DNA from 2 places in the Paenibacillus sp. EKM211P genome. Region 1 is predicted to be linked to the other one. Evidence: predicted binding sites of a transcription regulator. Region 1 holds the regulator's gene; the other holds the start of a gene.
The links. The regulator CtsR, encoded in region 1, represses protease genes until heat stress. The targets are predictions, from matches to a motif close to ATGGTCAATAAAGGTCAAACA.
Positions count from the first base shown of each region.

Region 2: the regulator CtsR is predicted to act here: its motif matches at 5,129-5,149, upstream of clpP (ATP-dependent Clp endopeptidase proteolytic subunit ClpP).

Region 1 is NZ_JAAMNS010000025.1:272-7,909, reverse strand. Features, by position in the region: gene radA (DNA repair protein RadA) at 1-1,093, opposite strand, end outside; gene clpC (ATP-dependent protease ATP-binding subunit ClpC) at 1,336-3,780, opposite strand; gene G9G57_RS24240 (protein arginine kinase) at 3,825-4,889, opposite strand; gene G9G57_RS24235 (UvrB/UvrC motif-containing protein) at 4,919-5,443, opposite strand; gene G9G57_RS24230 (CtsR family transcriptional regulator) at 5,528-5,992, opposite strand; gene G9G57_RS24225 (GNAT family N-acetyltransferase) at 6,485-7,638, opposite strand, start outside.
Region 2 is NZ_JAAMNS010000006.1:201,891-209,528, reverse strand. Features, by position in the region: gene G9G57_RS12375 (gluconeogenesis factor YvcK family protein) at 1-578, shown strand, start outside; gene whiA (DNA-binding protein WhiA) at 584-1,528, shown strand; gene G9G57_RS12365 (HPr family phosphocarrier protein) at 1,664-1,933, shown strand; gene G9G57_RS12360 (SIMPL domain-containing protein) at 2,206-2,961, shown strand; gene G9G57_RS12355 (PdaC/SigV domain-containing protein) at 3,199-4,308, shown strand; gene clpP (ATP-dependent Clp endopeptidase proteolytic subunit ClpP) at 4,421-5,017, opposite strand; tRNA gene G9G57_RS12345 (tRNA-Arg) at 5,229-5,300, opposite strand; gene G9G57_RS12340 (sugar-binding transcriptional regulator) at 5,560-6,597, shown strand; gene gap (type I glyceraldehyde-3-phosphate dehydrogenase) at 6,690-7,638, shown strand, end outside.

The DNA of each region.
Region 1 (7,638 bases):
GCTTTACGCCTCCAGCAACATTGAGATAAGCGTCCTGGTTTTGCAAAAACATGCCCATCCGCTTTTCTAGTACGGCAATGATTAATCCCATCCGATGATGGTCAATCCCCGTACCCATTCGGCGTGGAGATGGAAAATGCGTAGCCGCAATGAGTGCTTGCAGTTCAACCAATACAGGTCGGGTTCCCTCCATACTGGCAACGACTGTGGAACCAGCCACCCCCAGTGGCCGTTCGGACAGGAAGAGCTCAGAAGGATTCGCCACCTCACGCAAACCACTTTCGGCCATTTCAAAAATACCAATTTCATTCGTAGAACCGAAACGATTCTTAACCGCACGCAACAGCCGATACGTATGATGGCGCTCTCCTTCAAAATAAAGTACACAATCGACCATATGCTCCAACAAACGCGGACCTGCAATAGCGCCTTCTTTGGTCACATGCCCTACCAGTACTGTAGCAATACCTAATCCCTTGGCAATCCGCATAAATCGTGAAGTACACTCGCGCACCTGAGCTACACTACCAGGCGCACTTGTCACCTCAGGCAAATATACAGTCTGTATCGAGTCGATGACCAAAAACTCCGGCTTCAAGCTGTCCACTGCTTCTTCAATCGTCTCCAAATTCGTCTCACATAATACGTACAGACTGGGAGACAAAGCACCGAGGCGATCTGCACGTAGCTTCGTTTGGCGGACGGATTCCTCACCAGACACGTAGAGTACCTTTAAACCAGTTAAAGCCAGCTCATTAGAGGTTTGCAGCATAAGCGTAGACTTACCGATCCCCGGGTCTCCACCCACCAGAACAAGTGAACCTGGCACCACACCTCCACCGAGTACACGATTTAATTCACCAATTCCCGTCAAAATTCGTGTTTCTTTGCCACTCTCCACTTCAATAATAGGAAGCGGTTTGTCTTTTGTGCTATGAGTAAGAAGGGAAGATCCCATTCCTTGAGTTTTTACAACGCTTTCCGTTTCTTCGACCATGGAATTCCATGCCTGGCATCCAGGACATTTTCCGTACCATTTAGGCGATTCATAGCCACATTCTGTACAGGAAAATTTAGTTTTCACTTTAGCCATACTTTATTCCTTGGCTCCTTCTTGACAACGATGATGTCAATTTTATCTTCACACAGCACCTGAAAGAGCTGTAACAATAAAAGTTTACCATTGAAGCTTGGCGGACGTAAAGCAATATCACAAACTTTCCCAAAGCTTTTACCCTACCCTTTCAAGGTGTTCAATACACAAAAAGGGTGCCTTCGCAATAGCTTTCCAGCCTGCGAGACACCCTTTTCTAATGTTTTATTTACTAAACTGCTTTAGGACTTCGCGGATACATTATCCTTTTTCGTTACTGTCAATGCACCGTTCTCTTCATCAATATAGAGAGAGTCGCCTTTAGAAATGTTTCCAGTCAACAGTTCCTCGGACAGGCGATCTTCAATATGCTTCTGGATTGCACGACGCAATGGACGCGCACCATACGCTGGATCGAAGCCTTCCTTGGCAAGGAAATTCTTAGCCTTGTCTGTCAACTCAAAGTCAACCTCATACTCATTCAGACGCTTACGCAGCTCCTCAGACATGAGTGAAACAATTTCGGCAATATGTTTTTCTTCAAGAGAATGGAACACGATAATTTCATCTATCCGATTCAAGAACTCAGGACGGAAGCTCTTCTTCAGTTCATCCATCACTTTGCCCTTCATGTTATCGTAATCCGCCCCAGCGTCCACAACAGCTGTAAAGCCAAGCGTGGAGTTACGCTTGATCGCCTGTGCACCAACGTTGGATGTTAGGATGATGAGAGTGTTACGGAAGTCAACAACACGTCCTTTGGAATCCGTCAGACGTCCATCCTCCAACACTTGCAGCAGAATATTGAATACTTCCGGGTGTGCTTTTTCAATTTCATCCAGCAACACAACAGAGTAAGGCTTACGACGTACCTTTTCAGTCAGTTGGCCACCTTCTTCATATCCTACGTATCCTGGAGGCGCTCCTACCAAACGGGATGTGGAGTGTTTCTCCATATATTCGGACATATCAATACGGATAACCGCATTTTCATCACCAAACATAGATTCAGCCAAGGCGCGTGCCAGCTCTGTTTTACCAACCCCAGTTGGACCGAGGAAAATAAAGGAGCCAATTGGACGTTTCGGATCTTTCAGACCGGCGCGTGCCCGGCGAATCGCCCGACTTACTGCCTTAACAGCTTCGTCCTGCCCAATCACCCGTTCATGCAACAGTTGCTCCATATTCAGCAAACGATGTGTTTCTTCTTCCTTCAGCTTGCTGACTGGGACACCAGTCCAGATGGCAACAACCTGAGCAATATCCTCTGGTGTAACTTCGGAATCTGTACGCCCCTGTTGTTCTTTCCATTGGTTTTTAGTGACATCCAGCTCTTCACGAATTTTTTGCTCTGTATCGCGCAGCGCAGCTGCCTTTTCAAACTCCTGGCTTTGTACCGCTGAATCTTTTTCCTTACGGATATCCTCCAGACGGTTTTCCAGCTGTTTCAGGTTTGGCGGTACTGTATAGGAATTGAGCCTTACCTTGGAGCCCGCTTCATCAATAAGGTCAATAGCCTTATCCGGTAGGAAGCGATCCGTAATATAACGATCTGACAATCTTACTGCAGCTTCAATAGCCTCATCAGTGATTTTCACACGGTGATGCGCTTCGTAACGGTCGCGCAGACCATACAAGATTTGAATCGCTTCTTCTGGAGAAGGTTGATCCACGGTTATAGGTTGAAAACGACGCTCCAAAGCAGCATCTTTCTCAATATATTTGCGGTATTCATCCAGCGTGGTGGCACCGATACATTGCAGCTCGCCACGTGCCAGAGCAGGTTTCAGGATGTTGGACGCATCAATTGCGCCTTCCGCTCCACCAGCACCAATCAGTGTATGCAGCTCATCAATGAACAATACGATATTTCCAGCTTGACGAATCTCGTCCATAATCTTCTTCAAGCGATCCTCAAATTCACCACGATACTTAGTACCTGCTACTACAGAACCCATATCGAGTGTCATTACGCGTTTGTCGCGCAACGTTTCGGGAATTTCATTCGCTATGATTTTTTGTGCCAATCCTTCGGCAATCGCCGTTTTACCTACCCCAGGTTCACCGATCAAAACAGGGTTGTTCTTTGTACGGCGGCTGAGCACTTGAATAACGCGCTCAATTTCCTTGCTGCGCCCAATAACGGGGTCCAGGTTATTTTCCTTCGCAGAAGCCGTCAGATCGCGTGCCAGACTGTCCAGAGTTGGTGTGCTGACATTAGCTGGAGCACCGTGATGGCTGGAAACCGCCTCGCTGCTACCGAGCAATTGAAGCACTTGCTGACGCGCTTTGTTCAGACTGATACCCAGGTTGTTCAGTACACGTGCTGCTACGCCTTCACCTTCACGAATAAGGCCTAGCAAAATATGCTCGGTACCTACATAGGTATGACCCAATTTACGTGCTTCGTCCATAGACAGCTCAATGACTTTCTTGGCACGTGGAGTATAGGCAATGTTCGTCGGTTGCTCTTGACCGCGTCCAATCAGTGTTTCCACTTCATCCTGGATTTTTTCCAGTCCCAGCCCTAAACCGATTAAGGCTTTCGCTGCTATTCCTTCACCTTCACGAATGAGTCCTAGCAAAATGTGCTCTGTGCCAATGTTGTTGTGTCCCAATCGAACAGCTTCTTCCTGGGCCAAGGCAAGCACTTTCTGTGCACGTTCCGTAAATCTTCCAAACATCATATATCCTGCACCTCCACAGTGTGTATTTCAGTTCATTCTATATATTAAAGGGTTGTGCCTAATTTTTGCCGGATCAGCTTCGCCCGGTACATATCGCGCTCACCGGTATTCATTTTATCCCCAAAGCTTTTTTGTAAAAAGCCGGGTTGCGTCATCACATTAAGCTCATTCATCGCTGCAATGGAAGGACGCTCCAAAATTCCTAAATCTACACCGAGACGTACATCGGACAGCCGCTGTGCAGCCTCCTTGGAATCCAAAACTGCTGCATATGACAAAATACCGAATGAACGCATCACCCGATCTGTAATCCGCAGCATGGATTCATTCATCAATCGTTCTCTGGCAGAACGTTCGTGCTCTATAATTTGCAGCACCACGCCATGTAGATTCTCGATAATTTCCGCTTCGGTTTGTCCCAAGGTAATCTGATTGGATACCTGAAACAAATTCCCAACTGCTTCGCTGCCTTCACCATAAATACCGCGAACTGTAAGACCCACCTGTGAAACAGCGGACAATATACGATTGATTTGATGAGTCATGACCAATGCGGGCAAATGCATCATCACCGAAGCTCTCATACCTGTGCCGACATTCGTCGGGCAACTGGTCAGAAAACCTCTCCGATCATCAAATGCATAATCAACATGCGCTTCAAATGCATCATCAATGACCATAGCACGTTCCCAAGCTTCTCTAACCTGACATCCCGGATATAAGCACTGAATACGCAGATGATCCTCTTCATTTATCATAACACTAACTGATTCATCATCACTAATCAACACAGCACCGTTGCGAGATTCGTTCGCCAAATTAGGACTAATCAAGTGCTTCTCAACCAGTACCTGTTTGTCGATCTCATCCAACTCGGATATTTTCAAGGTATGAAAAGTACCAAAACGACGCAAATCATCATACTGAAGGATATCCGTTAAGCGTTGAAGCACTTCTTCCGACTGCTGGTTGGTAGCAAGCATGGGAAAAGGCAGATGCTGCAAGTTACGCGCAATTCTTACCCGGCTACTAATGACAATCTCCGAATCCGCAGCATCACCACGCATCCAATCACTTAGCGGCTTTTCCGTAAATCGGATATTGGGCATCACGCATTCCCTCCTACTCTTCACAAACTTTACTCTTCAGTCATTTCTTTTTCAAGCTTTCTGATTTGATCCCTAAGCTCAGCAGCTGATTCGAATTCTTCCTGTACAATGTGTTGTTGCATCTCTTTTTTCAAATCATCAATTTGCCGTTTAACCTTTAATCGGCCTCCAGTACGGACCGGAACTTTCCCAACATGACTCGTACTACCATGCACACGCTTGAACAGAGGGTCCAGGCGACTATCAAAATATTGATAGCATGATGGACATCCAAAGCGTCCTAGCTTACTAAACTGTGTATAAGTCATACCGCAATCCTTGCATTGTAGATTTTGGGGAACACTGTGACCTGAAGACTGGCTCTTTGTGCTGGAGTCAAAATCCAACATCCCCGACAACAAGCTATGAATCGAAAAGCCATTAGGTGTTCCAGGGATCATCTCCCCTTTTTCCTTCGCACATGTCTCACAAATATGAAACTCTGTCTTTTCGCCATTCACAATTTTGGTGAAATGCAAAGTTGCCGGCCGCATATTACATTCTTGGCACAGCATAAAAGCACCTCCTTCAACGTCAGGATTTTTACAAATCCCTACATCTGAATTGCAAATCTCTATTCACTGGTTAATGGATACTAGCTATTTGGCCGCCAGCAACGAGATCAGCATAGCCTTAAGCAATCTTGCTCGCAGTTGGTCACGATAGGGAAGCTTCAGCAATAATGTATCTCTTGATAAAGCAGCCTTTATTAGACCCGCTTCCCTTTTACTTAAAAAATGAGCTTCCTCTAACTGATAAATCAATCCTTCTGCTGCCGATTGGCTAATTTCCTCCCCGATGCTCTGATGAAGGTGTGTATGGATCGCATGCTGTGCAGGCAATTGAATTCGCTGAATCCGAATATAACCTCCACCACCGCGTTTACTTTCCACCACATAACCTTTTTCCAGCGTAAACCGGGTACTAATTACATAATTAATTTGCGACGGTACGCAGGAAAAGCGGTCAGCCAGATCATTGCGCTGAATCTCCACTAAGCCTTGGGGACTTTCCAGCAGCATGCTCTTCAAATATTGTTCAATAATGTCGGAAACATTGCGCATTTCATCATCCTCCACTAACGGAAACGCAAGTATTCAAGTACATTTCACGCTCCACAGAGTCCGCCGTATATTGAACTTAACCAAACGGTATAGTCACGAATCTAAGCTGTATTCAGGCTATTGCCTGTTCTACATCCATTGGAATTGTACCGTTTCGTTTCTAGTGTGACCTTTATTTGCGATAAATCATACACTTCTCTTCTGTCCATAAGAAGCAGCTCCTAACTATACGCAAATCATGTCATTATTGTTATACTTCTGTAGATTCACACTGGTTCTAATTGACTTTGACTTTCTTTGACTATATTTGTATTATAGCACATATTTCATTTTTGCCAAGGGGTCAATACCATTTTTCGCAATCTAATTATGTTTTATACCCTAGAACAAAAAAACTCTTCCCATTATGGAAAGAGCTTTGAATAATTATGATATCCCACATCCAATTTGGTTAAAAAGAGTTGAGCATTAAGAATATCTAATTGGCCTTTATCAGAAAAAATCCAATAGGAACGTTCGTTTTGTTGGTATTACACGTTTAAGTGCAGCCACAGACTCACTGCTTCCTTCAATGCGCCCCCAATTAAACAGGTTATCAGCTTGCTGATAGCCAAGCATTAAAGTTGTTAATGACTGAATTCCCAGTTCCAAGTCAGCTACTGTGTCGTTCTCAGATAAATTACTTGTATCCACTCTTGCCAGATGTCCTTGCCCCTCCGTAGTAATCGTTAATCTCCATACTCCTTCATTCCAAGGAGCATACCGATCTGTCAGATGTAAGGTTAAACTTGTCTCCTCTCCAATCTGCTCAAAAGGGTATCTCTCTACAAAAGCAACAGCATCCACAATACGCCCCATAAAATAAGGCACCGTTTCCTGTTGAATTCGCGGATCATCGAGTAAAAAAGGCAGATTGTCATCTGCTGGAACGTAAATAAATTTACCTTGGGTTATCATTGAGTCATGATTTGCAAAATAAGTCCACAAAGCCCGACGTGCCGTCTCATTTTCATATACCAACTCATCACAATTTAACTGTTTATCTTCTATTTTGTATAGTGCATATCCCTGAGGATCGCCTGCATCTGTGTAATATACTACAGTTCGATAATTCTCATTTAAAATCCGTTCCTGCCACCATTCCTTATCTCGTACCAGCGTACCATTGTAACGTGAAACATACGATTGATACACTTGGTCTAGTTCTGAAATATTTTTGATATCCCGTTTGACTATACCTTCTGTTTTAAGTTTAGCAGGGAATTTATCAATTGGAATGACGTATTTTTTGTACTCAGTATACGTTTCCCATCCAAATTTACGATAGAAGGCAAAAGAAAATGGATGCAGAAAAGAAAGGCTTTGTCCTGCGGTCTTCATTTCTTCAAGCGCATGCGTCAACAAACGTGAAACCATACCTCCGCGACGCTTTTCCGGCCACGTTGCCACACCAGCAATGCCTCCCATATCAAAAACCTGACCATGTATGTATACCTGTAGTGGTAGCAAAGTCAGTTTAGCGTTCAAGTCAGGTCCGTCGAAGATCCCCCATGTTTGTTCTGGTTTGAATTTCTTCTTGGCTTTCTCCAGATCCTCCGGGGTCATTGTAAACTGAAAAGCATACTGGGATAATCCTATAGCTGCTT
Region 2 (7,638 bases), on a different contig from region 1:
TTGTGCTCAGCGCCGAGATGGAGGATGGCACGGTGATCACCGGGGAGTCCAAAATCCCGGAAGCGGGCGGACGCATCAAACGTGTTTTTCTTGAACCGACTCACGTGGAGCCGTTGCCTGAGGCTGTGGAAGCCATTAATGAAGCCGATGCGATTCTGATTGGTCCCGGCAGTCTATATACCAGCATTTTACCGAATCTGCTTGTGCCAAAGCTTGCTGAGGCTGTGGTGAAATCAGATGCGATCAAAATATTTGTCTGCAACGTGATGACCCAGCCAGGGGAAACCGACGGCTATACAGTGGGAGATCACCTGCAAGCGATCTATGAGCATGTTGGGCATCACCTCTTTGACTATGTCATTGTGAATAACGGGGAAATTCCACCCCAAGTACAGGAGATGTATGCCGAGCAGGGAGCTAAGCCTGTTCAGGTAGACATGGGCGAGCTGGCTGATCGAGGATATAAAGTAGTGGCAGATACGTTAGTTCTGTTCCGTACGTATTTACGGCATGATGCCGACAAACTGAGCCAGCATATTTACCAATTGGTACAAAACTGGATGTTAAGAAGGAGGTGAGTCCCTTGTCCTTTGCGGCACAAACGAAAAAAGAGCTTACGATGATTGAAAGCCAGCCCTGCTGTGAAAAAGCGGAACTGTCTGCGCTCATACGTATGCTCGGATCCGTACAACTGTCGAATAAAAGGGTGATATTGGACGTGTCCACAGAAAATGCCGCGATTGCAAGGCGGATTTACTCCTTGATCAAAAAGCATTTTCAACTTCACATCGAACTGCTTGTACGGAAAAAAATGCGCTTGAAAAAAAATAATGTGTATATTGTCCGTATTCCCAATGGTGTACAAGAGCTGCTAAAGGAGCTTTATATTGTCTCAGAAGGTTTCTTGTTCACTGACGGGATTAATCGTGATATCATTCGGAAAAACTGTTGTAAGCGGGCTTATTTGCGGGGTGCCTTTATGGCAGGTGGCTCTGTGAATAATCCAGAGGGGTCGTCTTACCACCTTGAGATTTCTTCGATGTATGAGGAGCATTGTCAGGCGTTAGTTGATCTCGCTAATGAGTTTCATCTCAACGCCCGCTGTATTGAGCGAAAAAAAGGCTTTATTCTTTACATCAAGGAAGGCGAGAAGATCATTGAGCTGCTCAGTATCATTGGGGCGCACCAAGCCTTGTTCAAGTTTGAGGATGTACGCATTATGCGCGATATGCGCAATTCCGTAAACCGTATTGTTAATTGCGAAACAGCGAATTTGAACAAGACGATCGGAGCCGCTGTCCGGCAAATTGAGAATATCAAGCTGCTGGAGAGGGAAGTTGGTTTGGAGACCTTGCCGGATAAGCTGCGTGAAGTGGCAGAAATTCGACTCGCTCATCCCGATTTAAATTTGAAAGAAGTCGGGGAAATGCTCAAAGGGGTCGTGAGTAAATCGGGTGTAAATCATCGACTTCGCAAAATTGATGAGATGGCTGACAAAATCAGGGGGGAAAACGGCCTGATTCCGTAAAAAAGGGTCTGTGGGGCTTTTAGCCCCGGTTTTTTTAGTTTTTTTTCTAGTGTCTGTCCCGGGTTAATGTTATAATGTGATAAATAAAATGGAGTAAATAGCGTCCAGATTTATTTGATGAGGGGGTAAGCTGACATGTCAAAACATCCAGTAGTCGTACGCTTGAAAACAGGACTGCACGCCAGACCTGCTGCGCTGTTCGTACAGGAAGCGAATAAATATTCATCAGAAATTTTTGTGGAAAAAGAAGACAAAAAGGTTAATGCCAAGAGCATCATGGGTATTATGAGCCTCGCCATCAGTACAGGTACTGAAATCAATATTAGTGCCGAAGGTGCGGACGCCGAACAGGCTGTAAACGCTTTAGTAAGTCTGGTTAGTAAGGTTGAGCTGGAAAATCAATAAACGAACATCTGCTTTGTGATATGATGTATCTCTTAGTGAAAGCCCCCTTGGGGGCTTTTTTTTGTATCCAGAGAAAAGTATTCAACCCGTCCCACCATTAAGCTATTGATGTATATTTATTTGAATATAGCGACCGCATTAGGTCCAAGCTACAAATAATTAAAACCCCTGTGGTATGCCTTGTTTCGGAAATTTATACCGCTTGACTGCAACCTTTTCCCGTTTTTTCCGTCTGGAAGGTACAAACATTTTCAAGAAAGAGGTTGAGTACGATGAGAGTTTGGACAAAAACAGTAAGCACGGCAATTCTTGCAGGAGCATTATTAGCTGGAGGAGTAGCAGGAGGGCTGTGGACGGGGGCTGATCGGGCTTATGCTGCAACGGCGACGACGGCGAATGGTGTAATTAACGTGAGTGGAAGTGGTGAAATAATGGCTAAGCCAGACATCGCTTATCTCTCCATTGGGGTGCAATCGGAAGGAAATACTGCTGCTGCTGCTCAAAAAGCTAATGCTGCGAAAATAAACAAGGTCACACAGCTGTTAAAAGGAAAATGGAGTATCAGTGCAGACGATATTCAGACAAGCCAGTTCTCTGTACAACCTAACTATACCTATAACGAGAAAGAAGGACAGAAGCTCAAAGGCTACATGGCCAACCATACACTTTCTGTGAAATATCGCAACTTGGACAAAATTGGTCAGCTGCTGGATGAGGCTACAAACTCCGGTGCAAACAACGTAGATAATATACAGTTTTCCGTAGAGAATCCTTCTTCTTATGAGGAAGCTGCTATTGCAAAAGCGTTGGATAACGCTCAATCCAAAGCCAGTGCCGTAGCAAAATCAGCTAAACGCGGCTTAGGGGCTCTGGTGAATGTGACAGTAGATGGCGGGGAAGCTCAGGTTTTCACACAACGTGAGAATGCCATGTCCAAAGCGCTCATGGATATGAGTGGCGGAACAGAGATACAGTCGGGCCAAGTAACGGTGAAAGTCCAAGTGTCTGCCCAATATGAGATGAACTAGTATAGGCCATTAAACGGAGCCGCAAGCGCCTGCAACATTGCAGGGTGACTTGTTGGCTTCTTTTGTCTATTGAAACCGTTTTGTAATGAGTCTGTCATAGCTAATGGCTGTTAGGTGTACAGATTGAAATCAGTGAGTGTACAGATTGTAAACTACATACAATAGGGTATAGATATAATAAGAAAAGTGATCAAAACACATAGATTATACAGATTTGCAATAGGAGGAATACTTACGATGAACAAACATACAAAAAAATGGGGCTCAGCATTGCTGGCAGCGGGAATTTTAGCAGGGGTTGCGGTTATTCCCGTTTCCTATATTGGGGCAGCATCGACCAAACAGCAGCAAGCGACAACACAGCAACCAGGGATCGCCATCCAATGGAATGGTAAAACGTTGGCCGCTAAAGGTATTCAAGTGAACGGGAACACCATGATTCCAGTGGCAGCACTGCGTGACAGCTTGGGAATTCCGGTGAGCTATGACACCAAAGAAGGGACATATACAGTGGGGAGTGGGTACAACAAGCTCTATATCGTGGTCTCCTCCTCGGATGCCTATGTCAATGTGAACGGAATCAACACGCGCAGCATGGATGCCAAAATGATCGCCGGGAAGCTGTACATTCCTATGAGTCTGCTGAAAGACTATCTGGGTATCGATGCTCAGTGGAATGCAGCTCAGAAAACCGTAACATTGAGTAAAAGCCAGCTAAATCCAATCACAATTGCATCTCAGACGCTTCCAGCTTCGAGCAATGCAAAGGTATCTTATAAGATTAAGTATCCACAAATCAGCGGCAGCCAGCTGAATCCTGAGGCTCAACAGACCATTAATAATGTGCTAAAAAAGCATGCAGAGACAGTATTGGCAGCAGGCAAAAAGATGGTGGCAGAGGGAGAGGTTACAGCAGAAAGACCGTATGATTTCGAGAATGATTTTGCAATTGCCTATAACAAGGACGGTATTCTAAGTGTGATTATGCAGGACTACTCGTATACAGGTGGCGCACATGGCATGACGGCGCGTAAAGGATACACGTTCTCGCTCGCTGATGGCAAGCTGCTGCAATTGTCTGACGTATTGAAGGCAAATCCGAACTATAAAAAATTTTTGAATGCTGATTTGAAGAAAAAAATTGATGCGCTCCAGGCTGGCGAAGGTTTTGAAAAATTTAAAGAGTTGGCCGCAGATCAGAATTTTTATGTGACCAATAGTGGAGTAACCATCGTGTTTGATTTGTATGATTATGCCCCATACGCGTATGGAATTCCGGAGTTTACTTACTCGTTCGCTCAACTGCTACCTCAGGGCGGAAAGCCTTTTGCGGGACAAAATCAATAATTTGGATGACCTATATTTTTAAAAAATAGCAAATCAAAAAGGCTGCCTACTGGATACAAAAATCCGAGGCAGCCTTTCTATTTACCAGCTATTCAGAAGTAAACCACTTTTCTTATACACCTTCTGGAGAGGAGCTAGTTAACACTTTATCAATAATACCGTATTCTTTGGCATCATCAGCGGACATGAAATAGTCACGGTCTGTGTCTTTTTCGATGCGTTCCAGTGGTTGACCTGTGCGATCTGCGAGAATGCGGTTCAATTTGTCACGCATTTTCAGAATGCGACGGGCGCGAATTTCGATATCCGTTGCCTGTCCTTGTGCACCGCCCAGTGGTTGGTGAATCATAATTTCACTGTTTGGCAAGGCAAAACGCTTGCCTTTGGCACCTGCATTCAGCAAGAAAGCACCCATGGAAGCAGCCATACCTACACAAATGGTAGATACGTCAGGTTTAATGTATTGCATCGTATCGAAAATGGCCATACCAGCTGTGATGGAACCGCCAGGACTGTTAATATACAAGTGAATGTCTTTTTCAGGATCTTCAGCAGCCAAAAACAGCATTTGTGCAATAATTGAGTTGGCTACAACGTCATTGACGTCCGAGCCCAACAAAATAATGCGATCCTTCAACAGTCTGGAATAAATGTCATAGGCGCGTTCGCCGCGGTTACTTTGTTCTACTACCATAGGAACATAGCTCACGTCAAAAAACCTCCCTTAAATATCGTTAGTGGATTTGGTGGATATGCCGATTACACATCCCTATTTATAAACTGTTACCGTATTAACCACATGATAAACAATTTCAAACAAAAAGTCAAAGAAAGTCAAACTATTGATTGAAAAAAGAGCGCTCAGCGCTCTTTTTGGTTAAAAACATTATATGGAACATTTAGCCGATCATATAAAACGACGCGCCCGCGAGGAATCGAACCTCGATCTCAGGCTCCGGAGGCCTACGTCATATCCGTTGGACCACGGGCGCACAGATGAACATTACAAGCAACTAACTAATTAATTGGAAACAAAGATGATTATATGATATACGGCATTGAATTGCAAGCTTTTATTACGTGCGCATATTCACATAAAAAGTTGAGAAATATAGGTTCAGATAGACTTGCATGTGAAGCAAATATTGGGTAAGATATACGTGGGACTTAAAAAGTTATCCCGGGACATTTTAAGACCAGTTAGAGATATAGCATAGAGACAGAACTTAGAAGTGTGCGGGAGTGGAAAGCATGCGAAAGATATTAGAAATACAGAAGCAGCTTCTGCCCGACCTCATGGATGTTTTGAAAAAAAGGTACACGATCCTGCATCAGATTATGCTGTCCGAAGTTATTGGACGCAGAACACTGGCAGCTTCACTGGATATGACCGAGCGCGTACTGCGCGCTGAGACTGATCTCCTTAAAGCGCAAGGGCTAATTGAGATTGAGAGTGTGGGCATGAAGGTGAGCAAAGCAGGACTGGATCTGCTGGAACAGCTGGAGCCGATTGCGAACAACTTGTTCGGCCTGTCCCAATTGGAGGATCAGATTCGTCAAGCCTACGGTTTGAGGAAGGTGGTTGTCGTTCCAGGGGATTCGGATGCTTCACCGTTAGCGAAGCAGGAACTGGGCCGTGCTGGCGCAAAGGCGCTGCTGAGTGTTATGGATGACGAGGACGTGGTCGCTGTAACAGGTGGCACGACGATTGCAGATGTGGCGGAACAACTGACATTACCTGCTAACGGCCCGCTTAAAGGCGGATGGTTTGTACCGGCACGCGGGGGTTTGGGAGAGAGCATGGAAATGCAGGCAAATACAATTGCCTCCACGATGGCTCGCAAGGTCGGCGCTCAATACCGTCTGCTCCATGTACCGGATTTGCTCAGCAATCATGCTTACAACTCCTTGCTTGAGGATACGAATATTCAGGATATATTGAGCCTGATTCGAGAAAGTCGTATTATCATTCACGGGATAGGCAACGCCATAGCAATGGCCCACAGACGCAAGCTTGACCCTGAAACCTTCGCCCAGATCAGCAATGAGGGCGCGGTCGCCGAATCGTTTGGTTATTATTTTAACGAAGACGGCGTCGTTGTTCACAGAATGCTGACGCTTGGACTCCGTTTGGAGGACATCAGGCGCACGGAGACGGTGTTAGGTGTGGCTGGAGGCAAGAGCAAGGCGGCTGCTATTCATGCGGTATTGCGTTTCGGACAGGAAGACATTCTTGTCACCGACGAAGGCGCTGCTGCCGAGATTGTAAGCCGTTATTTAAGAGATTGATAAGGTTTTTTAATTGTGTTGTCTTGACGGGCTTTCGGGTCTGTCTTGAATATATAAAACTAAACTAAACGAACTTTGGGAGGAACTCACTCATGACAGTTAAAGTTGGTATTAACGGTTTCGGACGTATTGGACGCCTTGCTTTCCGCCGTATTCAAGACGTAGAAGGTATTGAAGTAGTAGCAATTAACGACTTGACAGATTCCAAAATGCTGGCACATCTGTTGAAATATGATACAACACAAGGTACTTTCCAAGGGGAAGTAGAAGTACATGACGGTTTCTTCAAAGTAAACGGTAAAGAAGTTAAAGTTTTGGCTAACCGTAACCCTGAAGAATTGCCTTGGGGAGACCTGGGTGTAGACATCGTTCTGGAATGCACAGGTTTCTTCACAACTAAAGAAGCTGCTGAGAAACATTTGAAAGGCGGCGCTAAAAAGGTTGTTATCTCCGCTCCAGCTACTGGCGACATGAAAACTGTCGTTTACAACGTAAACCATGAAATTCTGGACGGATCTGAAACTGTAATTTCCGGTGCTTCTTGCACAACTAACTGCCTGGCTCCTATGGCTAAAACATTGCAAGACAAATTTGGTATCGTTGAAGGCTTGATGACTACAATTCACGCTTACACTGGCGACCAAAACACTTTGGATGCTCCACATGCTAAAGGTGACTTCCGTCGTGCTCGCGCAGCAGCTGAAAACATCATCCCTAACACTACTGGTGCTGCTAAAGCAATCGGTCTGGTTATCCCTGAGCTGAAAGGTAAATTGGATGGCGCAGCTCAACGTGTTCCAGTACCAACAGGTTCCCTGACTGAGCTGGTAACAGTTCTGGAGAAAAACGTAACTGCTGAAGAAATCAACGCAGCGATGAAAGAAGCTTCCGATCCTGAAACTTACGGATACACTGAAGATCAAATCGTTTCTTCTGACATCAAAGGTCTGACTTTCGGATCCCTGTTTGATGCAACTCAAACTAAAGTTCTGACTGTTGGCGACAAACAACTGGTTAAAACTGTAGCTTGGTACGACAACG